DNA from 3 places in the Clostridium gasigenes genome. Region 1 is predicted to be linked to each of the others. Evidence: predicted binding sites of a transcription regulator. Region 1 holds the regulator's gene; each other region holds the start of a gene.
The links. The regulator LexA, encoded in region 1, represses DNA repair genes until DNA is damaged. The targets are predictions, from matches to a motif close to CNAACANNTGTTNG.

Region 1 (10,367 bases):
AGACCTCATTTTGTAAATGGAACACATGCTATAGGCTGTGCATTAATGGGAAATTTAAGACCGGGAGATACTATGGTTAGTATAGCAGGTACTCCATATGATACTTTGCTTAATATTATAGGAATTAACGGAAAAGAAAATATAGGTTCTTTAAAAGAATATGGTATCAAATATAAACAAGTTGATTTACTTAATGAAAAATTTGACCATGAGAAAATTAAAGAAGTTTTAACTTCAGATAATTCAATAAAACTTATACATATACAAAGAAGTACTGGGTACGGGTGGAGAAAGTCATTTTTAGTATCCGAGCTTGGAGAAATAATTAACTTTATAAAGAGTATAAGAAATGATGTTCTTGTATTTGTTGATAATTGTTATGGAGAATTTATAGATATAATAGAACCAACTGATGTTGGAGCTGATTTAATAGCAGGTTCATTAATTAAGAATATCGGTGGGGGAATTGCACCAAGTGGAGGATACATAGCTGGAAAAGCTAATTATGTTCAGCAAGCAGCATTTAGATTAACTACGCCTGGAGTAGGTGGAGAGTGTGGAGCTACATTTGGACTAATGCGAACTTTGTATCAAGGGTTGTTCTTAGCGCCTCATATATCTATGGAAGCGGTTAAAGGAGCTATTTTTGCATCAAGAATAATGGAACTTGCAGGGTTTGAAGTATTACCTAAATATACAGATAAAAGAAGTGATATTATTCAAGCTATTAAAATAGGTAATAGAGAACAGCTTATAAAATTCTGTACTGGAATACAAAAAGGATCTCCAATAGATTCATTTGTAGAGTGTGAACCGTGGGCAATGCCAGGATACACAGATGAAGTAATTATGGCAGCAGGCGCATTTATTCAAGGATCATCAATAGAACTTTCTGCTGATGCACCAATAAGAGAGCCTTTTATTGCTTATTTACAAGGTGGATTAACATTTGATCACGCTAAAATAGGTATTCTTATTTCGTTAAATAATATAATTTAAATATTTATTGATAAATAGGGGACGTGAAAATAAATAGCAAGTCAAATATGCGAAATAAACTCGATGTATTGACTTGCTATTTATTTAAAGTTAACCTTATTCTTTTATAGATTCAGATTTAAAATAAAAATCATATTCATTAACTATTAATTTCCCGTTTGGGGGTGCATTTTTGATAACAAAAATAAAATTTAATAAATCCACTCCAGATTTAATTGAATTTGCACTAGCTATAGCATATAAGAATAAATTAAATCCTAATAAATAGCTTGCTACAGTAGGTATAATAGTAAACACTATAAATGGCAGTATAATTAATACTAATGCTCTTGATTTAGATATAGTCCCGTCGAAATAAGAAACTAATTTTAATTTTATTAAAGAATATCTGATAATTACATTATCTTTAGTTTTATAACATAGTACATGTAAAAATTCATGAGGAATTATTATAAACAAATAACTCACTACTAATAAAACTAAGAATATAAGTCCTGTTTTTAATACTCTATCTAAATAAAAAAGATTATAACCTAGCCCAAAAGCATAAATACAAGCCATAATCAATTCAATAAGTAGTTTTATAAAGCTAAAATGTTTTTTTTTAAGTGAATGAATTGCTTTCCATTCATTATTTAAATCTAAACAGGTACAGTTATATGGAGTATTTCCTTTTAAAAATTTCATAAATAACCCTCACAATCACATATTATTATGTGACTCTAAAGGGTAGGGAACTGAAAGAAAATAAAAAGCCAAAGAACCTGACTGGTTATTTTTTTAAAATTCCTTATACATATTAAATAAAAAAGAGTCACACAATAATGTATGCCTCTTTTTTATCTAATATGTTCTAAATAATCCGACCAACTTTCCTAATATACTACAGTCTTTAACTATAATAGGGGATAAAGCATCATTTTCGGGTTGTAATCTAATATGATCACTTTCTTTATAAAAGGTTTTTATAGTTGCGTGATTATCTATTAAAGCAACAACAATATCTCCATTAACAGCTGTTTGATTTTGTTCTATAATAGCTAAATCACCGTCGTTTATACCTGCATTAATCATACTGTCACCAACAACCTTTAGCATAAATAGTTCCTGATTATGTTTAATATAATCAATAGGAATAGGAAATAAATCTTCTATATTTTCTGTAGCTAAAATAGGTATTCCGGCAGTAACTCTACCTATAATGGGTATATAAAGCATTTCTTTTTTAGGGCAATTTGGATCTATAATTTCTAAAGCTCTAGGTTTAGTAGGATCTCTTTTTAGCAATCCCTTTTTTTCTAATCTTTTTAAATGACCATGAACAGTAGAGGTTGATTTTAAATTCACTGCATCGCATATTTCTCTAACCGATGGCGGATACCCTTTATTGGCAGTGTGTATTTTTAAAAATTCAAAAATTTCTAATTGTTTATCCTTTAAAATATTCATTTTAACACCTCGCTATTATCAGATTATAACATATATATATTAGGTAATCAAACTTATGTTCTTGTTTTAATATTGGTCAATTTTATTATAGTATATACATTAAATAAAAAAAACATCATTTTTCATTGCTTAAATGTATAAAGTTAGCTATAATTAAGTTTGCTTAAATTTTATAAAATAAGTTTATAACTAATAGGTGGTGTTTATATATGAATAAAAAAATATATACAGAAGATGATTATTGTGATGTGTATGAAGGTAAAATATGTGATAATTGTGGAGATTGTTTACAACAAGAAGGTATAGATGTAAGAGCAATAAAAATTGAAGAAATATCTAAAACTGTAGAAGAAAATGAAATTTTAGAAGCAAAATTTAAAACAGAACTAGAAAAATTAAGATTAGAAGCTGATAAGGAATTGGAAGAAAAAACTATTACAGCGGAAGAGTTTCTAGTTGAGGATGATGCTGAAACAGAATACGTAGATGCCTTTGAAAATATAGAGTATCTAGATGATATGGAATTATTTGATGAATTAAATTTAGAGGAAATGACAGAAGAAGTTTTTCCAGGTGTTAGAAGATTTAAAAATAAATAATGAATACTTTTCCCTCCTTTGTTTACACTATATTTATAAGGTAAATAAAAGGAGGATATTTTTATGAAAAAAAGAGTTGTTATATCATTACTGACATTAGCTACTATAATAACTGTATTTGTATCTTGTTCTACAAATGAAAAATCAATAGATAATACTAAAAATGTAGTGGAAAAAGGAAAAGAGATGATAACTGGTGATGAAACTACTGGAAAAACAGTTAAAAACTATAGTGATAATAAAAAAGTAAGTGATTATAATCTAGAAAATTTCAAGTTAGATATGGAGTCAAAAAATTATAGAGTAGAGATCATAGCCAAAGATAAAGATTTTTTTGACGCTCCGAAGTTTGAAGTAGAAATTGGGGAAGATAAGGTTTCTGCATATGATTATGAAGAACTTAGTACTTTAGAAAAAGATACCTCAGCTATAACAGAGAAGGGGTTAGTTATTAACGGGACAAAATCATCTTGGAATAAAACACCTCATTATTATAAGAAAGGTGAACTTCTTATAATTTATGATGGAGATGATATTAAAATTATAAACTCTTTATATGAGATACTCGGTTCAGAATTATACAACACATAATAAACATTATGTAAAACTAATTTAAAATATTTTTAATTATAAAAGAGAAAAATGCCATTTTCAAAGATTTAGAACATCCGTTCTGAATCTTTGAAAATGGCATTTTAATAATATATCTAAAAAAAACAAATAGATTATTTAATATTAGCAAGAGGATTAGAATTTACAGCATCACGTAACGTATCATTATCTACATGTGTATATATCTGGGTAGTTGCGATATTTTCATGGCCTAGGATGCTTTGAAGACTACGTATATCCACATTGCCATGCTTGTACATTAAAGTTGCAGCTGTATGTCTAAGCTTGTGAGGTGTATATTTATCATTACTCATCCCTGAACTGCGAACATGTTTTTTGACTAGGACCTCAACAGTTCTTTTATTGATAGGTTTTTGACGAGAGGAGAGGAGTAAGTATTTTTTTTCATCATCAGTAGCTTTAAAATCCTCTCTAACAGCTAAGTAAGCATAAATAGATCTAATGCAAGCTGCATTTAAATAAACAGTCCGTTCCTTATTTCCTTTACCTATAATAGTTAGAATATCACCTTTTATTTTATCTATTTTAATACTGCATAACTCCGATAATCGCATACCGCAATTCAAAAATAGAGTAATTATACAATAGTCACGTTCAAAATTTTTATTTTCTTTATTCATTGAATGTAATAAATTTACACTTTCATCTAAGGTTAAGTAAACAGGTTGCCTTTTGTTTATTTTAGGAGATTCTAACTCTAAAGTTGGGTTATCATCAATAATTTTAGATTTACCTTGTAAGAATTTAAAGAATGATTTCAAGGTTGCTACTTTACGAGCCCTTGCGTGAGTACCATTACCTCTTTGTTTTTCGGTAAAGGATAAAAAAGCATATAAATCCGTAAGTTTTATTTTTCTTATGAAGCTATTGTCGATATCGTTTATTTGTATTTCTTCAAATTCTAAATTTTTATCGAATACTAGACCTTTATAAACTTTTAAAAATCTAAAAAACATAGTTAAATCAACTTTATAAGCTTCGATAGTGTTATTTGACTTACCTTTAATAGTTTCTAAATAATTCAAGAAATCTATAACACATTGAGGTAAATTAATTATTTTAGCTTCTGAAATTCCGAATTTATCTTTAATTTCTAACTTGTAATTATTATCTGTCAGTTTATTTAAAACCGGGCTAATTTTATTTTTGCTAGATATTTTGCTAGCTTTTTTTAGAGTTCTATTTAAACCTAATTCTTTAAGCCAAATTTGAATATATCGAATGCCAACATTATAAATTTTTGATAGTTGACTAGTTGGCAATTTATGCTTTTCTACTAATATATATAAATCCTCGATTATAAACTCATATATTCGTTCTGAATTCAAATTATAGTAATTAGAATATATATTATGAAGTTTCTTTTTGTCAGTAGAATTTAAATCTATATTAATTAAGTCTTTAATTTCTTTAGTGTACTCATAATTTTTATATTTATAAGATTTCGTTGTTAATTGCACTTTTTTCAAACCCCCAATAGGCTTCAAAGCCTTGAATCTATTATAACACAGCTGTTTTTTTCTTTCAAGTACACGAATTGCGCTAAATATACATTTAGCGCAATGTTTTTGAAGTGAAAGTTATAGTAATTTTTTATAATATAAAAATTTCATATTATAAAACTAGTTTTAATAACTTATTTTACTAATATACGCACTCTTTTAGTCTAATCTTAGTAAAATAGATATTATCAATGATAAATGCACAATCGATTTATAGAAAAAAATGAATTGAAGTTTTTAATAATAATAGATTTACTTGCTATGAAATATTTTAAAAATAATTTTGTCGTTAAAATCGATTATGTGTCGTATGCTATGTGTACCTAAAATTTTATATATTATTTTGCTATACATTAATTTTGTATGTTTATGTGCACAATTATATCCACAATATGTTATTTATTGCTAAATCAATAATATTAAAAATTGAAACTTTTTATAACACTTTATTTCCCGTAAAGTATTTTTTAAAAAAACGTATCTATTATTAATTATCAAAAAAAATACACCTAAACTAATAGGTGTTATAATTGCATATTTTATAAATGATCTATCAATAGCTAATATCATTATATCTATTATTTTCTAAAGATTTTAAAATCAACTCATCAGAATTAATAACTTCTTCTTTAAGTAAAGACGTGAATATTTCTTTTGAATAACCTCTAGCAAAAATATTAGAATAAATATCTTTGCTAATGCTCTTGTTTAAACTTCCCTCCTCTATTTGCCAAAACTTCAATTTTGGCATTATGTAACCGGATGTTTTCCATTTATTTTTTATCAACTGAATATCATTACTTTCTTTATATTTATGCTCTAAATCTAAATCAGATATAATTAATATGTTTTTAGGGATTTTATTGTTTGATAAATCTTTTTTGATTGAAGTAAATAGCAACAAGTCTAAGGCTGATTCAATATTATTTGGAGTTGATAACTTAAAATTTTTCATGTTATTAACTTGTTCGACTATGCTACAACTCTGCACTTTAGCAAAATAAGGATCTTTTTTAAAGTACATATAATAATCTTTAAAACTACTAGAATTAAAATTATTTAAAAAAAGAACTGTTGATATACATACTTTATACGCTTCAGCACATGCTTTTATCGCTTTATCAGATATAGCAATAATAACATAGGTATCCTGTAATATTTCTTTATAATTATCACAAACAATATTCCATATATTTTCATAAATAGATTTAGTTTCATGAGTTATACTCCCCTTATTGTTCATAATTAATTCTATTATATTAAAAGGAGTTTGGGTTAGATTCTTTATTATATCAGTATTCAATTTTAATTTATCATTTTTATTATATATTTTAATATGTTTCATATAACGTTCCCTATCATTGCGAATAAATGAGTTTTTATATCTTAAACACGTATCTAATGAAAATTTAGAATAATCTATAGAATTAAAATTTCCTGCACTAATTTTTTTCTCTATTATATCTATTTTTTTTCTTAATGATGATAAGATCAATCTATACTCTTGAGATGTATACCCTAAAAGTCTACGAGTTCTAACTGCTAGCTTCCTTGAATTCTTAGATGAGGTATTTTCAGATTTTAACCATTTACCTAGCATTGATGGAGTTTTTGAATTTAAATCAATAGAAAGTTGATTTCTGAATAATCTAATTACTTCTTCTTCTAAAGGCGTATAAAACAAAACATAATAATCATCCCATCGACCATATTTATAAATTAACTGTAAATTTTTTACTAATACTTCACTTTCATTAAGGGCTAGATAATTTATTATTACTTTAAAAACCCTTCGTTCACCTAGTCCGCAAACTTTATCACGAATATAGAAAAGAGCTTTAATTGCTAGTAATCCATTACATTCAAAAGCAGAAATAAAGCACTCTATAATTTCAGCTTCACTTTTATTGCGTAAATCTTTTGAAGTTGTTAAAAATTTTAGTATAGCCTTATTATCATTTTTTAGATCCTTAATTACATATTCAAAATCTTCCACTTCCGATACGTTGTAGAGTTCTTTTCTTAATTTAGTCAAAAATTTTATAGCCATACTAATACTCCTCCTAAAAATTATTACAAGACACATTATTATTTAAAACAAATTACATTGTGTGAATAATTGCTGTAAGTGTCTTTATCAAGATACAGTTTAGATCACAATAAGTGATTATTTGCTGTCTGTATCTTTACTTAATAATATATTATATGAAATCAAATTAATTTATAGAACAAAAAAAAGTGCCAAATTGACACTTATATCTTTTCTTGAAATTTAATTATTAACGCATTGTTTATTAACTCTGATTTAGAAATTCCTTTTCTAAAATATCTTATTTGTTTATATTTTATTCCTTCCATTTCAAAATCCAAAATATCTATCCTATCACCTGTATATATAATAGGCTCTTTTTTACCCTTTACCGTAATCCATAATTCCATAAAAGACACTCCTTTTTACTTATATATTATACTAAAAAAGAGCCTAAATAAGGCTCTTAAAATTACTTTTTAAATATTCCAAAAGGCTTTCCTACAGGTAAAAATATTCTGCCAAAATGTTTGTTTAGAACAGCAGCCCCTGATCCGTAAAATGACATTATAGCAATTGATAATTCTGACCAAGCAGCTAAACTATGTGCAAAGTGTGGAATAATTTCAAAAGCATTTAAAGTTAATCCTAAGAATAAAAAATCAATAAATACAAATATTATAAATAATACTTTATGTGTTTCCATTGCTCCTATAGTCATAAATATAGTGAATATTAAATATCCAAGAAAAGCAAAACCTAATTGCTTAGTATCTGCACCGGCTGCAAGCTTTTCTCCAAATACTCCATTTTGTATTAACCAAGTGAACCCCATAGCATACCAGAAGAATGCATATGCTCCAAAAGCAGTTGATCCAAATGTATTATCATGTTTAAAATCATTAATACAAGCTAATAATTGAGCTGAAGCACCTAAAAATATTGCCCAAGGCAAAACTAAAGATACCCCGCTAGTTAATCCTAATTTTTGTGACGATGCGACTAATGTAATTATAGCTAGTCCAAATAATCCTAATGCCGAGGGATCGGCTGTAACTATCTTAATTTTTTTTGTTTCTTCCATGATTTCCTCCTTAGTAAAAGTAATTATATTTAACCTTAACAAAGATAACAGATTTTTAAGTTGTTGTCAATATTATTATATATTAGAAGTTAACCTATAAAAATATATTATTAATAAAATAAATATGATATTTATTTTATTAAAAGTATATCTTTATATAATTTACCATTGAATATTTAGCGTTATATTACATAATAGGGTATAATATAACTTGATAAGATGTATTGTTATATTATTTAAAATTTCTTAAATAAATGGAGGCTTACTATGGATGAATTTTATATGAACATAGCTATTGAATGTGCTAAAAATGGAATTGGACGTGTACAGGCTAATCCCTTAATAGGGGTTGTAATAGTTAAGGATAATAAATTAATAGGTAAAGATTTTTATGAAAATACAGATAAAATAAATTTAATAGAAAAGGTCATATTAAATAATAATATAATCGATATGCAGTTAAACAAGTCAACTATATATATTACTTATCCCGATTTTAAAGAAGACACCATTAAATATATTGCAACGAAAAACTTTTCACGTATTGTTTCTGGAACTCTAAATCCAGAAGTAGTATTAATGAGTTCAAAAGTAGCAAAGATATGCGGATTAGGATTGCAAGTAAAGGTTGGTATCTTAGAAAATGAATGTAATAATTTAAATGAAATTTATAATAACCAATTTATTAATAATAGACCCTTTGTTCATGTGAAATGGTGCATGACACTGGATGGTAAAGCAGCCTCTTATATTGGTAATAATTTAGATATTACTACTAATAAATGTTATGCATATTCTCACGAACTAAGGAATAAATATACAGCTGTAATGGTTGGAATTAATACTATATTAAGAGATGATCCAACTTTGGTTTGCAAACATCCAGGTGGTCGTAATTCATATAGAATTATAGTAGATAGTAAATTACGAATACAAATGGATTGCAACGTTCTTAATGATGCTTATAATACACCAACATTTATAGCTGTTACTCATAATTATGATAAAGTTAAAGCTAAAATATTACAAACACGGGGAGTTAGATTTATTATATGTGAGGAAATCAATGGAAAAATTGATTTAGTAAATTTAATGGTTAAGCTATCAGAGTTAAATATTGATAGCGTTTTAATAGAAGGAGGAGGAAATTTAATATTCTCAGCAGTTGAAGCTGGAATTGTTGATAAAGTATCTGTATTTATAGGAGCAAAGATTATAGGTGGTAAAGATTCCCTTTCTCCAGTAACAGGCAATGGGATTGATTTTATGAAAAGCGGAATACCATTAAATGATATAAGTATAAAACAGTTCGGAAGTGATATATTAATTGAAGGGTATATATAAAAGAAGCCCCATAAATTAGGGCTTCTTTTAGTAAAAATTAAGAAGTCTTATACCCTTCTATTTTTAGTAGTATTTCATTTAAGTATTCCCATCTTTCATACAACTTCTCAAGTAACTCCTCTAATTCTCTTTTTGACTTAACTAATTCATTTAGCAATCCATAGTTAGAAGAATTTTCATTAATTTTTTTAGTAATTGACTCTATTTCAGATTCTGTTTTTATAATATTATCATCAATAGCTTCGTACTCTTTTTGCTCTTTAAAAGTAAATTTAGGTTTATCTTCGCGCTTCTTTTGTTCTGATTGTTTAGTTTCATCTTTTATTTTAGATGGTACAGATTCTTCTTTTTCTTTAAAATTCTCTATTTCTTTTGAAATTAAAAAATTACTATAATTACCAGGGTAATTTTTTATTTGGCCATTGCCTTCATAAGAAAATATTTTATTACAGATTCTATCTAAAAAGTATCTATCATGAGAGACAACTATTACAACACCCATAAAATCATCTAGAAAATCCTCAAGAGTTTTTAGTGTTTCAATATCTAAATCATTTGTAGGTTCATCTAGTATTAAGACATTTGGAGCTTCCATTAAAATTCTTAATAAGTGAAGTCTTCGTCTTTCTCCACCTGATAACTTAGATACCGGAGTATATTGCATGGTACCATCAAACATAAACCTCTCAGCAAGCTGAGATGCTGTTATTTTAGTGCCATCTTCAGTA
Region 2 (10,367 bases), 1.7 Mb from region 1:
ATTTTATGGTCTATGAAGTTACCGATGCAAAAAATGATGATAAAAAAGTTATTTTCCTTAAGAATACAGCTGTTTTTAGAGACGATGGAACAAAAGCTACTTTTTATGGGAAAACTTATACCCTTAATTTTATATTTCCAAATAATCATGGTGCAAATTCTGTTGTAACAGACATGAAGATATCAGGATTTGAGCCATTAGAAGGTAAAACTTACTGTAATAATAAAATACCAGTTCAAGAATACTATGACTTAATAAAAGAAGCTTGGCAGAAAGAGAAGGATTATATTGATTCTATTGATGATCCTAAAGTAAAACAATCAGTACAAACCACGTTCTCAGCAGCTATTATGGAGTCATGTGGTTTACTTATGGAACATCCTGAAGACTCTAATGCTATAGATGGAAGTCTAAGGAAGGTTCTCGCTGGTGACTAATTTTGAAGCTTTGGTAAGGTAAATTTGGGTTACTAAATATGGAATGGTAACATTTCTTGTACAGATATTTTAAAGTCTTAAGTATACCTAATTAAAAATAGCATTACAAAATTAATTGCAATGCTATTTTCATATATTCATCCATACGCCCCTGGGGTGTAAATTTTTCCAGTGACAACCTTCTAATTTATATTTTAACATATAAATTAATACTAGTACCTTAGTATCTTATTTTCTTCATAGCAGCATTTTTGATAATCTACTGGTAAATAATAAAAATCTGAATCATAGTCTTCTATATATTCAGTTATCCAGGAGTTGTATATCTCTATTAAAGTATTTATTAAATTTTCTTCTTTTAAACATATCTTTTCAATAAGATTAGCATATGCCTTTCCTATTTTTGTGTATTTAGGTATAGATTCACCCTTAAGTAGTGATAATTTATCATTAGTACCTTGAGCTATATTATGCTCTAATATAAATCTTTCAGCTGTTTCTTCAAAACTATCACAATGAAGTACCTCTGCTATATCCTTGATATATAAAAGTTCATTTTCACCCAAAGCATTAACTATATATTTACTTGTATTATTAGTTTCTCTACTGATAAACTCAATCAAAGAACATAAATAATATAAATCATCATATTCTTTAGTTAATAATTTAATCATTATAAATGTAACTCCTTTCAAATTTTAATCTTGTAAGTGCCTTTACTGTATGGAAACTTATCTGATGTGTTGGCTTTCTAAATTTAGCAAATTCCATAAAAGCTGGTTTAGAAATTTTACCTTCTATATAATCAGATACATAATCCCAAATAACATCATCAGCTAGAGGCCCTTCTACAATATCGTAATCATGTAAATTGCCTTTTCTACAATTAGCTATAAAATCTAACCACTCTTCATTAGGCTCATTAAATATTTTAACATTTAAATCATCTATATAAGATAAAGAATATACATTAATCACTTTATTGGTTTTATATTTCTTAGTAAATTTTTCTGCTTGTATATTACTATTAGTGCAATAAAAACCCCAACTAAAGTCTTTTGTGAATTTATGTAATCTTATTTCTGGATATTCAACAATAAGATTACTCCCATGAAAAAGATTATTTTTATCTATCATAAGTCCTCCTTTGATATTAGTTGTCTTTATTATATCCAATTAAGATTGATTAAACAACTTAGGGCTCTTCAAATTATGTTACCTTAGTAAGTTTATTAGCAACCTCAGGTCAAGGACTAGACCTTTCTTCGGCAGCACCTCCAAGGAGAAGAAAATTTCCAGGTAAAAGTTAAATAAGGAAGACCAATAATTTTAATATATAGGCTGGACTAGTAATGCTTTAATTACTAGTCCAGCCTATTTTTTGTTTCTAAAAGCCTATAAGGTAGTTTTATTAATGAGTATTTAAACCTAAATATCATAGTCTCAAAAATAATTATAATTAATTCAACTATTTTTTCAAAAACCTTAATGAGTGCATATATTTAAGTGAAGGGAGGTGAAACATATGGCAGTTAATTCAGTATTAGTTGATACAGCAGTTGTTGTTAAATACAAAGTTGGTGTTGATACAAAAGGTAATGAAATATTTAGAAACCAAAGAGCTAATGATTTAAATTTATTAGCTACAGAAGAAACATTAATGGATCTTGGAGATATAATTGGAGGCTTCATTAGTTATCCAATATCTCAAGTAACAAAAGAAACAGTAAATTTACTATCAAGATAGTAAGTTGCATCTTAGGTTAAACCAGTTAATGTCAAAAGAAAGGAGGTGAAATGAATGGTTGAAAGAGTATTAAATATGAAGTTTAATGACGAAGCTGAGGGTAAATTTACTTTTGCAATTAAAGATGTGAAAGCTGAACTTAAAGATGAAGATATTGCTACAGCTATGAATAGTATTATCACTAAAGATATCTTTTTATCAAAAGGTGGTAAACTTAGGACTAAAGCAGAAGCTCAAATAGTAACTAAAGAAACTACAGATGTAGAACTTTAGTATTAAGAGGAATTTAATGACCTAGAAGTGATAAACTTTTAGGTCATTTTGTTATGACTATATAGCAGGTGGGAATCCTGCAAGATAAAGGTTAGCAACCAGTCATTATTGTTCTTGTTATACTCTGATATTGTATGTAAATCATCATTAGCTATATGATTTATCTTTTCCTAATGTAGTTTGCAATAAATCTCCAAACGATATTGTTAAATCAAAAAAAGCAAAAAAGAATAATGTTACAAAAAAGTAAGAAATAGAGTAAATACCTGCTTGAGTTTAAAAGTAGCAGTTGTTAAATTGAAAAAAGTTGAAAAATATAGTAATATTATAAAAGAAGTAAAAGTAGTTCCTAATGGAGTATTTTGTCTTACATCTGCTTTAGAATTACATAAGATATAGGCACAAGATGGATAAAAATATTATTAATGAAGCATTTAGAGAATATATTCGAAGAAAAGAGAAAAAAATTAATTTACTAATGAAATACTCAGAAGAATGTAGTATTGCTAAAATAGTAAAATTATATATGGAAGTTTTAATATGATAAAAGAAATATTTCACTTGAAGTAGAAGCCTTAGCAGACGCTGCTGCGAAAAATATTTACATTGATAATAAAAAAGCAGCAAATTCTGAAAATGGGGTTTACATAATAAGGGTCTTTGAGCAGGAGACAATTACCAGCTAATGGGGTGGTTGAAAATATAATGATTAAGAAGGTGATAAAATGTTAGATGAAAAACTAATAATAGAATTACAAAATATATTTAATCAATATATAGAAGTTGAAAAAGTTATTTTATTTGGTTCAAGGGCAAGAGGAGATAATAAATACAATTCGGATATAGATTTATGTTTGTTCGGCAAGAATATAAATCATTTAACACACGCAAAGGTAAGTATGGATATAGAGGAAACAAATACGCCTTTAAGTTTTGATATTTTGAATTTTAATGAATTATCTAAAAAAGAGTTAATAGAAAATATAATTAGTGAAGGGATTCAAATATATAATGAGTAAAAAACTAGGTGAAAGAAAAGGAGATTTTTTCAAAGCGTTAAAAAGGCTTGAAGAGGCTCTAGAAAAAGATATAACTGATGATTTAGTAGTAGATGGAATAATACAAAGATTTGAATTTACATTTGAACAAGCATGGAAATCGATGAAATTACATATAGAAGATCAAGGTATATTAGATGAGGCACTATCTCCAAGAAGTACTATTAGGTGTGCATTTAAACAACAATTAATTTCAAATGGAGATATTTGGATTGAAATGATGCTTGATAGAAAAAGAACTTCTCACATGTATGATGAAGCAACTGCTGTTACGATAGTTAAGCTAGTAAAGGAAAAGTATATTATTGAATTTAATGATTTAAAAAAGAGTTTAGAGTAGATTATTCTGAAAAAGAGAGTGTTGCACTTGGAGAATTTATTTTAATTAAGAATTGAGAATTAATAATTCTTAACTCTTAATTTTAAATAAGGAAGAACAATAATTTTAATATATAGGGTGGACTAGTAATGCTTTAGTTACTAGTCCACCCTGTTTTTTGTTCCTTTTAATCAACCAAACAAAAAATAAAACCTGTCAAAGAAATTATAAAAAGTAAAATACTTATATATAAGTCAATTTTAAAGTTTGTATATTTATGTTTAGTAAACTTATATTTGCTATTTATGAACATAGAAATACTTAAAAATAGAAGCAATGTAACTGCAATTATATTAAATAAATAGTCATAGTTTAAAAGCAATATAATTAATATAAATGATAAACATAAAAACACATTATTAATATTGTTATATAATTTTTTAGTCATATTTCTCTCCTTTTCTTTTGAAACTATTTAATTTATATAGACCATGAGTAGATTATTACACTCTTTCAACTATATGAAGAACATGAACTAGAAAAAGTTTAATGATTAAAATAATCCCTACAAATCCTAGAACCAGTGATAAAATACTTAGGATATAATAAACAAAGTCATTTGTTATCTTAGTGAATATATGTCTAATGAAGATATAACTTGGTAGTAAAAATAAAACTATCATAAATAAAAAGGTATAATTATCAACTGTGGGAAAGGTTAGCACTTCATTATTTCTTTCTATTAGAGATATTTCTTTTATTTCATCATAAATTTTTGAAACTTCTATTTTCACTTTTTCATTATCTTTTAGTGTATTATAGGCAACTTCATTCAAATCTTCACTGTATATACCAAAATATACTGTATTTGAATTACCACTTTTAATAACTTGAACCTCTAAGGTATCCTTTGGAAGAAGAATATCGGCAATCATTGTTAGAGCTATAACTAAACATAATATAGCTGTTATTTTAGATATTATACTTAGTGTTCTAGGTAGTTTCAGTATGGGTTTATTTTTTTTGTTTACTCTGTAACTAATTATAAAAACCATAAGCGTTATAAATAGTACAAATAAAAATTTAAGCATATTTATAGACTCCTTCTAAATATATGTATTAAAAAACACAATAAAGTTTATTTGTGGATATATATTTTTATAATTTTCAGTAATAATATATACGTATGATTAACTTTTTGTAAATATTTCAACAATACAATTATACCATATTTACAATAAATAGAGAAAAATAACCATTTGAAAATATAATCCCAGTAATGATAATTTTTAATTAATTTGAATAATGAGGAAAGAAAAGATAAAATAGATTTATAAACATACATAAGGGAGCTGAAAGAAAATAGACTAGAATTTGACTAGTTATTTTAAAGAAGCTCTCTAAGGAATATGAAAAAAATATAAGTGAATAATAAAGACAACAGATTATTTAAGGAGGTGTGGTATGTCAGAATTTAAAATACAATCTAACTTTAAGCCTACAGGTGATCAACCTATGGCTATAGAGAGTTTAGTTAATTCTATAAATAAGGGTGATAAGTTTCAGACTTTGCTTGGAGTAACTGGTTCGGGTAAAACTTATACTATGGCAAATATAATACAACAATTGCAGAGGCCTACTGTGGTTTTGGCTCATAATAAAACATTGGCAGCTCAGCTATGTTCGGAGTTTAGGGAGTTTTTCCCTGATAGCATTGTTGAATATTTTGTTTCTTATTATGATTATTATCAACCTGAGGCCTATGTTGCTCATACTGATACTTTTATAGAAAAGGATGCTTCTATAAATGATGAAATAGATAAGCTTAGGCATTCTGCAACAGCAGCTCTTTTAGAAAGACGGGATGTAATTATTGTTGCATCAGTTTCTTGTATTTATGGACTTGGTAATCCTGATGAATATAAAAAGCTTACAATTTCTTTAAGGGTAGGAATGGAAAAGGATAGGGATACAATAATAAAAAAATTAATTGAAATACAATATGAAAGAAATGATATAGCTTTTACTAGAGGAACTTTTAGAGTTAGAGGGGATTCTTTAGATATTATTCCTGTATCATCTTCAAATAAAGGTGTTAGAATAGAATTTTTTGGAGATGAAATTGAAAGGATAAGGGAATTTGATGTGGTAACTGGAACTATTGTAGGAGAGCGAAAGCATATTTCAATTTTCCCAGCATCGCATTTTGCAACATCTACTGAGACTTTAGAAAAGGCAATGCATATTATAGAGGATGAATTAGAGGATAGATTAAAACAGCTTAATGCTCAAGAAAAATTATTAGAATCTCAAAGGTTAAGACAAAGAACTAATTATGATTTAGAAATGATAAGGGAAATGGGATATTGTAATGGAATGGAAAACTATTCAAGGGTTTTAGATGGGAGAGCTCCAGGAACGCCTCCTCAAACTTTATTAGATTTCTTTCCAAAGGATTTTTTAATGTTTATAGATGAAAGTCATGCTACATTACCACAAGTTAGAGCAATGTATGCAGGTGATAGAGCAAGAAAAGAGAACTTGGTGGAGTATGGGTTTAGACTTCCTTGCGCTTATGATAATAGACCTTTAAAGTTTGAAGAATTTGAAAAGAAAATAAATCAAATAGTATTTGTAAGTGCAACTCCAGCACAATATGAACTAGATAACTCAACAAATATAGCAGAGCAAATTATAAGACCAACAGGGTTATTAGATCCAGTTATAGAAATTAGACCAGTAACTGGGCAAATTGATGATTTGTATGGAGAAATATTAAAAATAACAAAAATGGGATATAGAACTTTAATAACAACGTTAACTAAGAAAATGTCGGAAGATTTAACTAAGTATTTAAAAGACTTGGGAATAAAAGCAGAGTATATGCATTCGGAGATACTTACAATGGAAAGAATGAAAATTATAAGAGATTTAAGGCTTGGTGAGTTTGATGTATTAGTTGGAATAAATCTTTTAAGAGAAGGGCTTGATATACCAGAAGTTGCTTTAGTTGCAATTTTAGATGCAGATAAAGAAGGGTTCTTGCGTTCTGAAACTTCATTAATTCAAACTATAGGTAGAGCTGCAAGAAACCTAGACAGTAGAGTTATTATGTATGCAGATAGAATTACTAAATCTATGGATAAGGCTATGAAGGAAACTGATAGAAGAAGAGGAATTCAAATGAAATACAATGAAGATAACGGAATAACTCCAATGTCTATAAAGAAAGATATTCGTGAACTAATAGCGATATCGAAAGTTGCTGAAGATCCAGAAGAATATAATACTGAAAACTTAGAAGAAATAAATCCAAAAGATAAGAAGAAGTTAATTAAGAAATATACATCAGAAATGATGGAATCTGCTAAAAATCTGCAATTTGAAAGAGCAGCAGAATTAAGAGATATTATTGAAAAGTTAAAGAAATAGTAAACTGGATTTAACATTAGGGATAGATGTTAAATCCAGTTTTTTATTATTTAGGCTATTATGTTTTAAATGAGTATGGTATATCTAAATAAAAATTATTAAATAATATATAATATAATTGACAATAATTATATTAAAATCTAAAATAGAATAAAGAATATATGTTCGTGATTAATTTCTAGAATATATGCAGAAACTAAATTTAGAATTTGAAAAAAATAATAAGGTAATGTGGGATATATATTTTTATAAGTATGCCTTATAAATTAGAAGAAAAGGTGGTTGGGTACATGAAAGATAAAATAATAATAAAGGGTGCTAAGGTACATAATTTAAAAAATGTTTCTTTAGAAATACCTAGAGATAAATTAATAGTTTTTACAGGGTTATCAGGGTCGGGGAAATCATCTCTTGCTTTTGATACTCTTTATGCAGAAGGACAAAGAAGATATGTAGAATCATTGTCTTCTTATGCAAGACAGTTTTTAGGACAGATAGATAAGCCAGATGTTGAATCTATAGAAGGGTTGTCACCAGCTATATCTATAGATCAAAAAACTACAAGTAAAAATCCTCGTTCAACAGTTGGAACTGTAACGGAAATATATGATTATTTAAGACTTTTATATGCAAAAGTAGGTGTTCCTTATTGTCCTAAGTGTAAAGTGAAAATTACTCAACAATCTGTGGATCAAATTGTTGATGGAGTTATGTTGCTTGGGGATAAAATTAAGATTCAAATTTTAGCACCTATAATTAGCGGGAAAAAGGGTGTTCATGAAAAGGTATTAGAAAATATTAAAAAGAATGGTTTTATTAGAGCAAGAATAGATGGAGAAATCTATGACTTAACAGAAGAGGAAATAAATTTAGATAAAAATATAAAACATAGCATAGAAGCGGTAGTTGATAGAATAGTTATTAAAGAGGGAATTGAAGGCAGATTATCAGATTCAGTTGAAACAGCATTGAAATTATCAGAAGGATTAGTTTTAATTAATATAATTGGTGGAGAAGATATTTTATTTAGTGAAAAATTTGCCTGTAGAGAATGTGGAATGAGTATAGATGAATTAGCGCCTAGATTATTTTCATTTAATTCACCTTTTGGTAAATGTGATTATTGCGATGGTCTTGGAGCTTTAATAGAAATAGATGAGAATCTAGTAATACCTAATAAAGATTTAAGTATTATGGAAGGTGCAATAGCAACTTGGGGTGAAGGTAGATTAAAGGATGATTCCTGGACATTAGCTATATTAAAAGCAATGAGTAAAGAATTTAAGTTAAACCTTAAGAAGCCAATTAAAAGTTTGAAACCAGAAGAAGTAGATTTATTACTTTATGGAACAAAGGGACATAAGCTAACTGTAAATTATACAAAAGAAGGAATGACTGCTAAATACTCTTATGCTTATGAAGGGGAAATAAATGCTCTTAAAAGAAGATATAGAGAAACTAATTCTGATGTTATAAAAGGTGATATAGAGCAATATATGAGTAACAATCATTGTCCAAAGTGTAAGGGAGCTAGATTAAGAAAAGAAGCACTTGCAGTAATGGTTGGGGATAAAAATATTTACGAATTTACGAAGATGCCAATAAGAGATGAACTAGAATTCTTAAATTCAGTAGAATTCTCAGAAAAAGATAAAATTATTAGTGATCAAATTGTAAAAGAAATAAATAGTAGATTAAATTTTCTATTAAATGTAGGTTTAGATTATTTAAATCTTTCAAGAACCGCGGGAACTTTATCTGGAGGGGAATCACAAAGAATAAGACTTGCAACTCAAATTGGATCAGCACTTATGGGTGTATTATATATTTTAGATGAGCCAAGTATAGGACTTCATCAAAGAGATAATGACAGGTTAATAGAAACTCTTAAAAACCTAAGAGACGTAGGAAATACTGTTATTGTAGTTGAACATGATGAAGATACTATAAGAGAAGCAGACTTTATAGTTGATATTGGGCCAAGAGCCGGAGAACATGGTGGAGAAATAGTAGCAAGTGGAACATTAGAAGATATTAAGATGTGTAAAGAATCCATAACTGGTCAATACTTAATAGGAGAAAAGAAAATTAACTGTCCAAGTGAAAGAAGAAAAGGAAATGGAAATAAAATAGTGATTCAAGGGGCAAAAGAAAATAATCTTAAAAATATTAATGTAACATTCCCTCTTGGAATATTAACAATGGTAACAGGAGTTTCGGGTTCTGGAAAAAGTACATTAATTAACGAAATACTTTATAAAGGTTTAAATAGAATAGTAAATAAAAGTAAAAATCCAGTAGGTTCACATAAAGATATAACAGGTTCTGAAAACATAGATAAAATTATAGATATAGATCAAGGGCCTATAGGAAGAACTCCACGTTCTAACCCAGCAACTTACACAGGAACCTTTGATATTATAAGAGAGTTATTTTCTCAAACAAATGAAGCTAAAATGAGAGGGTATAAACCAGGAAGATTTAGTTTTAATGTTAAAGGAGGAAGATGTGAAGCCTGCACAGGTGATGGAATTATTAAAATAGAAATGCAATTCTTGTCAGATGTATATGTTCCTTGTGAGGTTTGCAAGGGAAAAAGATACAATAGAGAAACTTTAGAAGTTAAATATAAAGGGAAATCTATACATGACATATTAAATATGACTGTAGAAGAAGGGCTAACGTTCTTTGAAAATATGCCGAGAATAAAGAATAAGATGCAAACATTATTTGATGTAGGACTTGGGTATATAAGACTTGGTCAACCATCAACTCAGTTATCAGGAGGGGAAGCTCAAAGAATAAAGCTTGCATCTGAACTTTCAAAGAGAAGTACAGGTAAAACTTTATATATTTTAGATGAACCAACAACAGGACTTCATATTGATGATGTTAATAGATTAGTAGAAATACTTCAAAGATTAGTAAATGCAGGTAACACAGTAGTTGTTATTGAACATAATTTAGATATGATAAAGTGTGCTGATTATATAGTAGATTTAGGACCAGAAGGTGGAGACAAAGGCGGGAGTTTAGTAGTTTGTGGTACTCCAGAAACTGTATGTAAGAATAAGGAGTCATATACTGGTAAATATCTTAAT
Region 3 (10,367 bases), 1.1 Mb from region 1:
ATATTTTTATATAGTTCATGATAATCTATTGATTCATCCAACATATTATCTCGTATAACAATAAATTTGTTATTTAAAGCCTCTATTTTTATAATATTATACACTATCATCTTTACTTTTCATTTCATCAATAGCTCCACTAGTTAACTGTTCCTATTCCTAAATTTATTACTTCAACATCTGTAGTTTTTTCATAATCAAAATAATAATTAATTCTATTGTAATCTACTAATTTCTTCGATGACCCAATAGTTAACTCTGTTACTATTATTGTAACTCTTGCATCTTTTGAGACTATATCCACTACATCCATACAGCCTTCTACAAGTTCATCATCTCGTGTTATCTCTAAGTTAGTTTTACTAACAAGTTTATAGTTACTTATTTCTAATTCTACTCTTGCTTTATACTCTTCTTTTGTAGTATATAATCCTAGTACCTCTGGTTGTTCTTGATCTATGCTCTCTGCATACCCATCATAGGAATATTCTATTAATTCTACTAAATATAATTTATTCATATATAATTTCCCCTTTATTTATTATTTTAATATTTTCTATATGGAAATATTATTCTTGTATTATCTTTAATTATAGAAATACTACATTATTTTTCTTATAAATTAATAACGTATTATCCTTTTTGTGAAAACCTCAATAAATATCCATCTAAATCCTGAACTAACAGCTCTTTCATTTTTATAATTTCACCATTAGATTCATATTCACTTTCAATAATATCCCTAAATAAATTTATATTATTTTTCACTAAACTAGATTTTATGATAGCTACATCATCAATCCCTATTTGAAAATTCACGCCTCGGCCAAATGGATATTGTAATTTACCCGTATTCCAGTAACCATTAATTTCTTCTATCATTATTTGTGCTTTTCCTAATGATAAAAAAGCAAATTTATCTTCTACCCTCTCATACTCTAGCTTAAATCCTAGAACATCAATATAAAACCTTTTAGATTCTACAATACTACTTACTGATAATTCTGGTATTAAATCATTAAACTTCATAACCCCCCCTATTTCTTTTTATCATTATATATATGTTACTTGTACGCTCTCTTTATTTACTATTGTACCCAAAATAGGTTGATTTAACAACCACAACAACAACTTAAAAAGAGCTAGGTCATTTCTCCCAGATCTTTATTTAGTTAAATTTTCAACTTGTCCCTTAGTTAGACCAGTTTTTTCTGCAATAATCTCTATAGCTAAAACCCCAATAAGCTTTTTAGCTATATTTATTCTTTCTTCTATTCTTCCTTGGTATTTTGCATCTGTTATCAAGTCTACTTCTATCTGAGATTCCTCTTCTCTAGCTCTCCAAAATTCCATGGATTCTAAATCAGTACTCATATAATCAAGTCCTTTTTCAGTTATCCTAATATCCATTTCCCTCATAACCCCAAATGCACCTTTAAACTCTATAATTCCTGACCTTACAAGTTCTTTTACCCTCCAGAATATGTAGTCATCACAAATTTTAGTCTCACTATTCCCAAGGATAGCTCCTACTGTTCTTGCTGATTTTTTAAATTCTTTTTCTGTGTATTTTAATATATCACTATCAAAATAATTTTCACCTACACTCTTCACCTTACCATCTTTAAAAACACGAAGTATTGAGTTATCTCTTTTTAATAAGTTCCAAGCCTTAATTAATTCATCATATTCTTCTAACTTAACTTTTCTTTTCTGTTTAATAAATGGTTTTAGCTGCTCAGTCATAACATCTCCTAATGACCTATATGTATATACATCACCATTTTCAATTTTATGAATTACATCTGAGACATTTATAATATATATATGGCTACACTTCCCCTTTAAAAGTTCCAAAGTATACAACATACCACAAATCTCACTACCACAATTTCCATACCATAAATAAATTACATCTGAGTTCTTGATTCTCAAAATCTTTTTATGAACACTTTTATAAATCCTACTATACTCTTGTTGTAAATAGTTCTCACCATGAGATTGAATTAACTTATCTTCTTTATAAATATTATTCCACCAATTAATTCTGTCACCCACATTTATTACATCCGCTATAGGCCCTTGCGAAATATCATCATCAAATGTGATAACCTCATTCTCCTCTATTGACTCTTTCTTTTTAAAAGCATGTCTTAAACTTATACCCGCACACTCTGAAAACCCTATATGTATTATTTTCACCATAACTTCCTCCCCAAAATAATATTTTCCCCTTTAAAAATCTTACTTTCATTTATTCTCAACCTTTATTACTAACTTTGTAACTTACCTACTTAAATGTTATTATCCAAATAATTTATTGTCAATTTGTTCACTCTAATTTTTTATAACATAAACAGAGCTAGTTTTTACACTAACTCTTCAAATTATGGAACTACTATACTATTTTAGTTGTCCAATCCTCACAATTCCAAGTTTCTGTTATTATATCTCTATAGAATTCTGGTTCATGGGATACAAGTAATATTGTACCTTTATATGCTATTAATGCTTGTTTTAATTCCTCTTTTGCATCTACATCTAAATGGTTAGTAGGCTCATCGAAGATTAATATATTTGTTTCATTGTTTAATATCTTGCAAAGTCTTACTTTTGCTGCTTCTCCACCTGATAATACCATTATTTTAGATTCTATTTGCTTTGTTGTTAATCCACATTTAGCAAGTGAGGCTCTTATTTCATATTGTGTTTTCCCTGGAAACTCTTGCCATATTTCTTCCATGCATGAGTTTGTGTTTCCTGATTTATCCTCTTGTTCAAAGTATCCTATGTGTTGATAATCTCCAAGTTCCACTTCTCCACTTAATGGTTTAACTTTTCCAAGCAAACTTTTTAGTAGTGTAGATTTTCCTAGTCCATTTGCTCCAACTAAAGCTATCTTTTGACCTCTTTCCATAGCTAAGTTAAGTGGTTTTGTTAATGGACTATCATATCCTATAACTAAATCTTTAGTTTCGAATATAACTTTTCCAGCGGTTCTTGCTTGTTTAAATCTAAATTCTGGCTTTGGTTTATCTTTAGATAATTCTAAAACATCCATTTTATCAAGTTTCTTTTGTCTTGATTTAGCCATATTAGAAGTAGCTACATTAGCTTTGTTTCTAGCTACAAAATCTTCAAGCCTTGCAATTTCCTTTTGTTGTTTTTCAAAAGCTTGCTCATGTCTTTTTTTATTATCTTCATATAATCTCATAAACTCAGTATGATCACCTACATATCTAGTAAGCTTTCTTTCTTCAACATGATACACTAAGTTAACTACTTCATTTAAGAATGGAATATCATGAGATATTAATATAAATGCATTTTCATAACTTTGCAGATATCTCTTAAGCCATTCAATATGTTCTTCATCTAAATAGTTTGTAGGCTCATCTAAAAGAAGTATGTCAGGCTTTTGAAGAAGTAATTTACCTAAAAGAATTTTCGTTCTTTGTCCACCAGATAAATCATCTACATCTTTATCTAACCCAACACCTGATAACCCAAGACCCTTAGCAATTTCTTCAACCTTAGGATCAATTACATAAAAACCATTATGGTCTAAAAGATCTTGAATAGTAGCTGTTCTTTCAAGCATTTTATTAAGTTCTTCTTCTGTAACTTCCCCCATTTTTTCATAAAGAGAGTTCATTTCCGCTTCTAAATCAAATAAATATTTAAAAGCATCTCTTAATGCATCTCTTACACTTTGTCCTTTTACTAAAGCCGCATGTTGATCCATGTATCCAACTCTAACATTATTTGACCAAACTACTTTTCCTTCATCTGGCATAAGCTTATCTGTTACTATATTCATGAAAGTTGATTTACCTTCACCATTTGCTCCAATTAACCCTACATGTTCACCTTTTAAAAGTCTAAATGACACGTCTTCAAAAATAGCTCTGTCACCAAAACCATGATTCATATTTTTCACTAATAAAACACTCATATTTTTCCTCCTATAATCAAACGACAAATAAGGTGCAATTTAATATCACACCTTATTTATTATAAACTATTATGTCATAAAATAAAGATATTTTTTCTTTTACTATATCTATTTTTGAGATACCTTAATACATATATTCCTTTACATCTTCACAAATAGATATTTTTAAAGAATTATCTTCTAATACTTTTTTGTATGAACATAAAAATTCATTTAATTCTAAATCAGCTAAATCAATTTTCCCTGGGCTTTTTAAAATTACATTCTCACTTTCAACATATATAATCACATTGTTTTTCTCATTTTTAATGTAGTATGTGCTTACAGCTTTTACTTCCATTCTTTCTTTATATTTCTCTTGGAATCCCATTGCTTTTCTTGCTTTTTCATAGCTGTTTGCATCAGCGTGTATATTATTTAATCCCATGTCTTTAAGCTGCTTTTCAAAGGCTCCAGTATCTAAACCATATCGCTCCATAAGTTTAGTTTGCATTTTTAAAAATCTATCTTGAGATATATTATTTTCTTCCATATATAATGTTATTTCTTTTGTGAACTCAGCCATATTTAATTTTCCCTCTGCCATTTTGTAATATAAAGAGTACATGTATGCTTCAATTTTATCTATATCCTTATCCATATCTTTTTCACTAGCTTTATTTTTAATTTGATTAAAATCTATTACTTTATCCATTTAAAACATCTCCCTAATTATAAAATAAATCTTAGTATCATTATACAATACTAAGATTTATTATTCCATATTCTTAAAAAACTATTACTATTCCTTAACTTTTTATTAATCTGTTCCTATTGCTGTCCAAACTTCATTATAAAGTTCTAACTCTTCTGTGTTTAAATGTTTATATACTTCACATTTATCCATAACTTCTTTTGGCATATAAGCCCCTGGATTGTTTTTAACTTCATCTGATTGAGCTTCCATTGCTCCTTTATGCGGAGTTGTATAACCAATTTCTTCTGCTATTTTTAATGCATTTTCTTTTTCACTTACAAAATTAATAAATTTTTCTGCTACATCTTTATTATTTGCATTAGTTGGTATTGCCCATGAATCTAACCAGAAATCTGCTCCCTCTTTTGGAACTATATATTCTAAGTTCTCGTTTTCATCTGCAAGCGTTAACCCTTCACCTGACCAAATCATAGCAATTGCAGCTTCCCCTTGTCTCATTATATCCATAACATCATCCGCACCATATTTTAAAACAAGAGGCTTCTGATCTATTAAAGATTGTTTTGCTTCCTCTAATTCTTTATGACTTGTACTATTTATTGAATATCCTAATCTTTTTAAAGCCATTCCAATAGTATCTCTTTGTGAATTTAATAAGAAAATTTGCTTTTCATATTTTTTATCCCACATTATATTCCAACTATCCACTGGATCTTTTACTAAATCTTTATTATATACTATACCAATTGTTCCATTCATATAAGGAACTGTGTACTCATTATTTGTATCGTATGGTTTTGCCAAATCATCTTCATTCATTTCTTGTAAATTTGGTATATTTTCTTTATTTAATTTTTGAAGCTTCCCTTCTTGAATTAATCTGTCAGCCATGTTATCTGAAACTAAAATTGCATCATATTCAACCTTTCCTGAAGTTGCTTCTATGTACATAGTTTCCATTTCATCGAATTTTTTCTCGTTTACTTTTACATCATACTTTTCTTCGAATTCTTCTATTACTCCATCTGCAATGTTTTCTCCATAGTTTAAAATATTAATTGTAGTTTCATATTTTTTTCCACAACCTACAAATAAAGATACTCCTAAAACCATTATTGACAATAAAGCAGTAATTTTAAATATTTTGTTCATTTGTTTGCTCCCTTTTAATTGTATTTTTTATTTACTAATAAACATTATCATTTATTATATAGTTTATTTTGAAATTTGAAAAGTATAAATTTAACAGAATATATTTCTGAACTCTTTAAAATATTATATTTTTATAACTTTTAAATTTATTATTATTGCAAATAGAACATTTGTTCGCTATAATTATTTTTATAAATCTATAAAAATAAGGGTGATTAATTTGAATATAAACGAAAAATTACAAGTATTATCTGCTGCTGCAAAATATGATGTGTCTTGTTCTTCTTCTGGCTCTAAACGTAAAAATAAAAATAATGGACTTGGCGATGCTTCATCTAATGGTATTTGTCATAGTTTTGCTGCTGATGGTAGATGTATTTCTCTTTTAAAGATACTACTTACTAATAATTGCATTTATGATTGTAAGTATTGTGTTAATGGTTCTTCAAAAGATGTTGAAAGAGCTATCTTTTCACCTGAAGAGGTTGTTTCTTTAACAATAAATTTCTATAAGCGTAATTACATTGAAGGTTTATTTTTAAGCTCTGCTATATTTAAATCTCCAAACTATACTATGGAACTTTTATTATCTGTTGTTAAAAAATTACGACTTGAAGAAAACTTTAACGGTTATATTCATCTTAAAGCAATTCCTGGGGCTGATGATATTTTGATTAAAGAAGCTGGCGAATTTGTAGATAGAATGAGTGTAAATATAGAACTGCCTTCTTCAAGTAGCCTAAAATTACTTGCACCTCAAAAGACAAAGCATGCAATACTAGCACCTATGAATCTTATTAAAAATAATATTATTGAACATAACTATATGAAGAAAACAATAAAATCAACTCCACTATTTGTTCCTGGTGGTCAAAGTACTCAATTAATTATTGGAGCTACCCCTGAAAGTGATTATAAAATTTTGAACCTTTCTGAAAATCTTTATAACACTTATAATCTTAAAAGAGTTTATTACTCTGCTTATGTTCCTGTTATAAAAGATAATAATTTTTTACCAGACATTACTCATCCACCTCTTGTTCGTGAGCATAGGCTTTATCAAGCTGATTGGCTTTTAAGGTTTTATGGGTTTAAAGCTGAAGAATTATTGAAAAATAAAGATGATAATTTTGATTTAAATTTTGATCCTAAAACATCTTGGGCTTTAAATAATATTGATAAATTTCCAATTGAGATTAATAAAGCTTCCTATGAAGCTCTTCTTAGAATTCCTGGTATAGGGGTAATATCTGCAAAAAGAATTCTTATAACAAGAAAAGTTCACACACTAAATTTTGAGGATTTAAGAAAGCTTGGAATTATACTTAAACGTGCCCAATATTTTATAACATGCACCGGCAAATATTATGGTGATGTTTCCTTTGATGATGAAAAGATTAGAAATAGACTACTATATATGGATAAGCCTTCTTTAGATAGGCAAAACTTATCACAACTTTCATTTTTTGATGATATTAAACCTAATAGTAGCGGTATACTATTACCTGAGAAAAAGAAAATACTTTTACCTAAAGATACCTATACTTCAACTACTGGACAGTTTTAAGAAAGGAGATTTTATTTTGATTATATATTTTTACGATGGAACTTTTGAAGGTTTGTTAACTTCTATTTATGATGGGTTTTATGCTACTACCCCACCAAATATTATCTCTACTAAATATGAGCATGAAGTAGATTTTCTTTCCGAAGTAGTTAATATAGAAACTGATACTATAAAACATAAAAAAGTACAAACCTCTATAGTTACTAAAATTGATCCACTTTGCTTAAATAAATTATATAATGTTTTTTTATCAAATAAAGAAGATAAGGGCATGTTATGCTTTAACTATCTTAAATTAGCTTTTAAAATTGGACCTGACATACACAAATATCTTCATAATGATTTAGTAAAATCTATTGATAGTATAAATAAAAAAATTTCTCTTGAATCACATAGATTTACGGGATTTGTTAGATTTTCTTATATTAACGATAAATTTCTTTATTCTTCAATTGAGCCAGATAATAATATATTAGAATTTATTTCACCACATTTTCAAAGAAGATTTCCAGGTGAATATTGGATTATCCACGATATAAATCGTGGACTTGCTTCAATTTATAATACAATTTCCTGGGAAATTGTCGAAATGGATATGGAATCCTATAACGAATTAAAAAATTATACAGATGGCTTCCATGACCTTTGGAAAGACTATTTCACTTCAGTTACAATAAAAGAAAGAGCAAACCCTAGACATCAAAAAGGTCAAATGCCTAAACGTTATTGGAAACATCTTACTGAAGTGAAATAATAATTTGCTTAAATAGTTGCTATAGCTTCTATTTCTATAACTGAATCTTTTGGTAATCTTGCTACTTCCACACAGCTTCTTGCCGGTGGATTTTCCTTAAAGTACTCTGCATATATTTCATTTACAAGCGCAAAATCATTCATATTTTTAACAAATACAGAAACTTTAACAACCTTATCTAAACTAGTTCCAGCAGCTTCTAAAACAGCCTTTACATTTTCTAAAGATTGTCTAGTTGCCTTTTGTATATCCATAACTAATTCTCCAGTTGCTGGGTTCACTGGAATTTGTCCTGATGTGAAAATAAAATCTCCAACTCTCATTCCTTGTGAATATGGTCCTATTGCTTGTGGTGCATTATTTGTTGAAATAATTTCTCTTTTCATAACTACACTTCCTTTGTATATTTATTTATTTTTAACATATACTAACTACAAATAATTAATAAGGAGGTCTTTACTTTGAGTAAAAAACCCCAAAAAAATAATACTAACATTAATAACAAAAATTTAAAAAATGCATCTCCTGAACCTAATGACGGTGTTTTTATAGATAATTCCCCTAAGGATAAATTTTCTACTAATGGCACCGTTCGATACGGGGAAGAAGCAGATAACTGCGATATTTAATTAGCTTCTCCCATAGGTCATAAACTTCTAGAATTGTTTTTGATTATCTTTTTAAGGTCCAATACTTCTCTCCTTTTCAAAAACAATTCTAGTTAGATACAAAAAAAATAATAGACTATTTATATTAAAACTATACGCTCTTTTCTTTCCTTCTGCAATATTCTATTGAAATAACAATTATAATTTAGCATTTTTTTGGATTTATTGGATTAACTATTTATGTCCTGCCTCAAAAGTGGTAAAATTAGATATTATATGAATAAAGAATTTTTAAAAAATAAATTCGTTTATCATAGTTACACAAGATATAAAAGGAGCGATTAAAATGAGTAAAGATGTAAACATTGATTGGAGTAAACTTACTTTCGACTATATTAAAACTGATTACAGATATTTGTCAATTTGGAAAGATGGTCAATGGGACGAAGGAAAGTTAGTTGAAGATAATATGCTAACAATAAGCGAAGCTTCTACTGCTCTTCATTATGGGCAACAATGCTTTGAGGGCCTTAAAGCTTATAGAACTAAAGATGGAAAAATACAGTTATTTAGACCAAATAGAAATGCTGCAAGAATGAATGACAGTAATGCGAAGTTATTAATGCCTGAAATTCCTGAAGAAAAGTTCATTGATGCTTGCATGCAAGTTGTTAGAGCTAATGAACACTTTGTTCCACCTTACGGAACTGGAGCTACTCTTTACCTAAGACCATTTATGATAGGTGTTGGAAATAACATAGGGGTTAAACCAGCCTCAGAATATATTTTTTCAGTATTTTGTATGCCTGTTGGTCCATATTTTAAAGGTGGACTTGCTCCATGCAACTTTATAATTTCAGATTATGATAGAGCTGCACCTCAAGGTACTGGTGGACAAAAAGTTGGTGGAAACTATGCAGCGTCAATGCAACCACATAAAATAGCAGCTGAAAAAGGATTTACAGATTGTATTTACTTAGATCCAGCTACCCATACGAAAATAGAAGAAGTAGGTGCTGCAAACTTCTTTGGAATAACAAAGGATAATAAATTTATTACACCAATATCACCTTCAATTCTTCCAAGTATAACAAAGTATTCATTAATTGATATAGCTAAAGACTACTTAAATCTTGAAGTTTTAGAAAGGGATGTATTGGCTGATAACCTTAGTGAATTTAAAGAAGCTGGTGCTTGTGGCACTGCTGCTGTTATAACTCCAATTGGTGGAATATCTTATAAAGATGAACTTCATGTGTTCCATAGTGAAACTGAAGTTGGCCCAATTGTAAAAGAATTATATAGAATTCTTTGTGGAATTCAATTTGGAGATGTAGAAGCTCCAGAAGGTTGGATCTACAAAGTTTAAGTAAATAAAAAAGGTTAAGTTTTCAACAAATGAAAACTTAACCTTTTGATTTTATTATATATGTATTTTATTTTTTATCCTTAGTTATATAATAGTACGGAAGTGCTACGAACACTACTCCACCTATAAAGTTACCTATAGATACTACAATTATGTTATACGCGTAACCAGCTAAAGTCACTTGTGCAGGATCAATCATCCAACCCATTGCAAGCATTCCCATATTAGCTACACTATGTTCAAATCCTGCTGTTATAAATGTAAA

Region 2: uvrA (excinuclease ABC subunit UvrA) is a predicted target of LexA. The motif match lies at 7,421-7,434, and genes of this name have one in related genera.
Region 3: J1C67_RS01400 (putative DNA modification/repair radical SAM protein) is a predicted target of LexA. The motif match lies at 5,968-5,981, and genes of this name have one in related genera.

The regions. Positions count from the first base shown of each region.
Region 1 covers NZ_CP071376.1:3,252,151-3,262,517, forward strand. Annotated here, with positions in the region: gene J1C67_RS15230 (methionine gamma-lyase family protein) at 1-999, shown strand, start outside; gene J1C67_RS15235 (DUF3267 domain-containing protein) at 1,096-1,686, opposite strand; gene lexA (transcriptional repressor LexA) at 1,843-2,448, opposite strand; gene J1C67_RS15245 (hypothetical protein) at 2,658-3,047, shown strand; gene J1C67_RS15250 (hypothetical protein) at 3,111-3,638, shown strand; gene J1C67_RS15255 (tyrosine recombinase XerC) at 3,773-4,753, opposite strand; gene J1C67_RS15260 (DUF2828 family protein) at 5,736-7,232, opposite strand; gene J1C67_RS15265 (hypothetical protein) at 7,436-7,621, opposite strand; gene J1C67_RS15270 (acetate uptake transporter) at 7,684-8,295, opposite strand; gene J1C67_RS15275 (RibD family protein) at 8,563-9,639, shown strand; gene J1C67_RS15280 (ABC-F family ATP-binding cassette domain-containing protein) at 9,677-10,367, opposite strand, start outside.
Region 2 covers NZ_CP071376.1:1,551,215-1,561,581, forward strand. Annotated here, with positions in the region: gene J1C67_RS07455 (hypothetical protein) at 1-437, shown strand, start outside; gene J1C67_RS07460 (hypothetical protein) at 650-1,111, opposite strand; gene J1C67_RS07465 (DUF3990 domain-containing protein) at 1,104-1,574, opposite strand; gene J1C67_RS07470 (DUF1659 domain-containing protein) at 1,963-2,184, shown strand; gene J1C67_RS07475 (DUF2922 domain-containing protein) at 2,239-2,457, shown strand; gene J1C67_RS19650 (hypothetical protein) at 2,728-2,856, shown strand; gene J1C67_RS07480 (hypothetical protein) at 2,864-3,001, shown strand; gene J1C67_RS07485 (nucleotidyltransferase domain-containing protein) at 3,183-3,476, shown strand; gene J1C67_RS07490 (nucleotidyltransferase substrate binding protein) at 3,469-3,855, shown strand; gene J1C67_RS07495 (hypothetical protein) at 4,338-4,925, opposite strand; gene uvrB (excinuclease ABC subunit UvrB) at 5,299-7,266, shown strand; gene uvrA (excinuclease ABC subunit UvrA) at 7,557-10,367, shown strand, end outside.
Region 3 covers NZ_CP071376.1:286,285-296,651, forward strand. Annotated here, with positions in the region: gene J1C67_RS01370 (hypothetical protein) at 140-520, opposite strand; gene J1C67_RS01375 (bleomycin resistance protein) at 634-1,029, opposite strand; gene J1C67_RS01380 (DUF1835 domain-containing protein) at 1,165-2,205, opposite strand; gene J1C67_RS01385 (ABC-F family ATP-binding cassette domain-containing protein) at 2,399-3,955, opposite strand; gene J1C67_RS01390 (DUF3867 domain-containing protein) at 4,080-4,649, opposite strand; gene J1C67_RS01395 (ABC transporter substrate-binding protein) at 4,755-5,804, opposite strand; gene J1C67_RS01400 (putative DNA modification/repair radical SAM protein) at 6,025-7,371, shown strand; gene J1C67_RS01405 (TIGR03915 family putative DNA repair protein) at 7,388-8,125, shown strand; gene J1C67_RS01410 (RidA family protein) at 8,134-8,511, opposite strand; gene J1C67_RS01415 (hypothetical protein) at 8,587-8,754, shown strand; gene J1C67_RS01420 (branched-chain amino acid aminotransferase) at 9,080-10,102, shown strand; gene J1C67_RS01425 (formate/nitrite transporter family protein) at 10,170-10,367, opposite strand, start outside.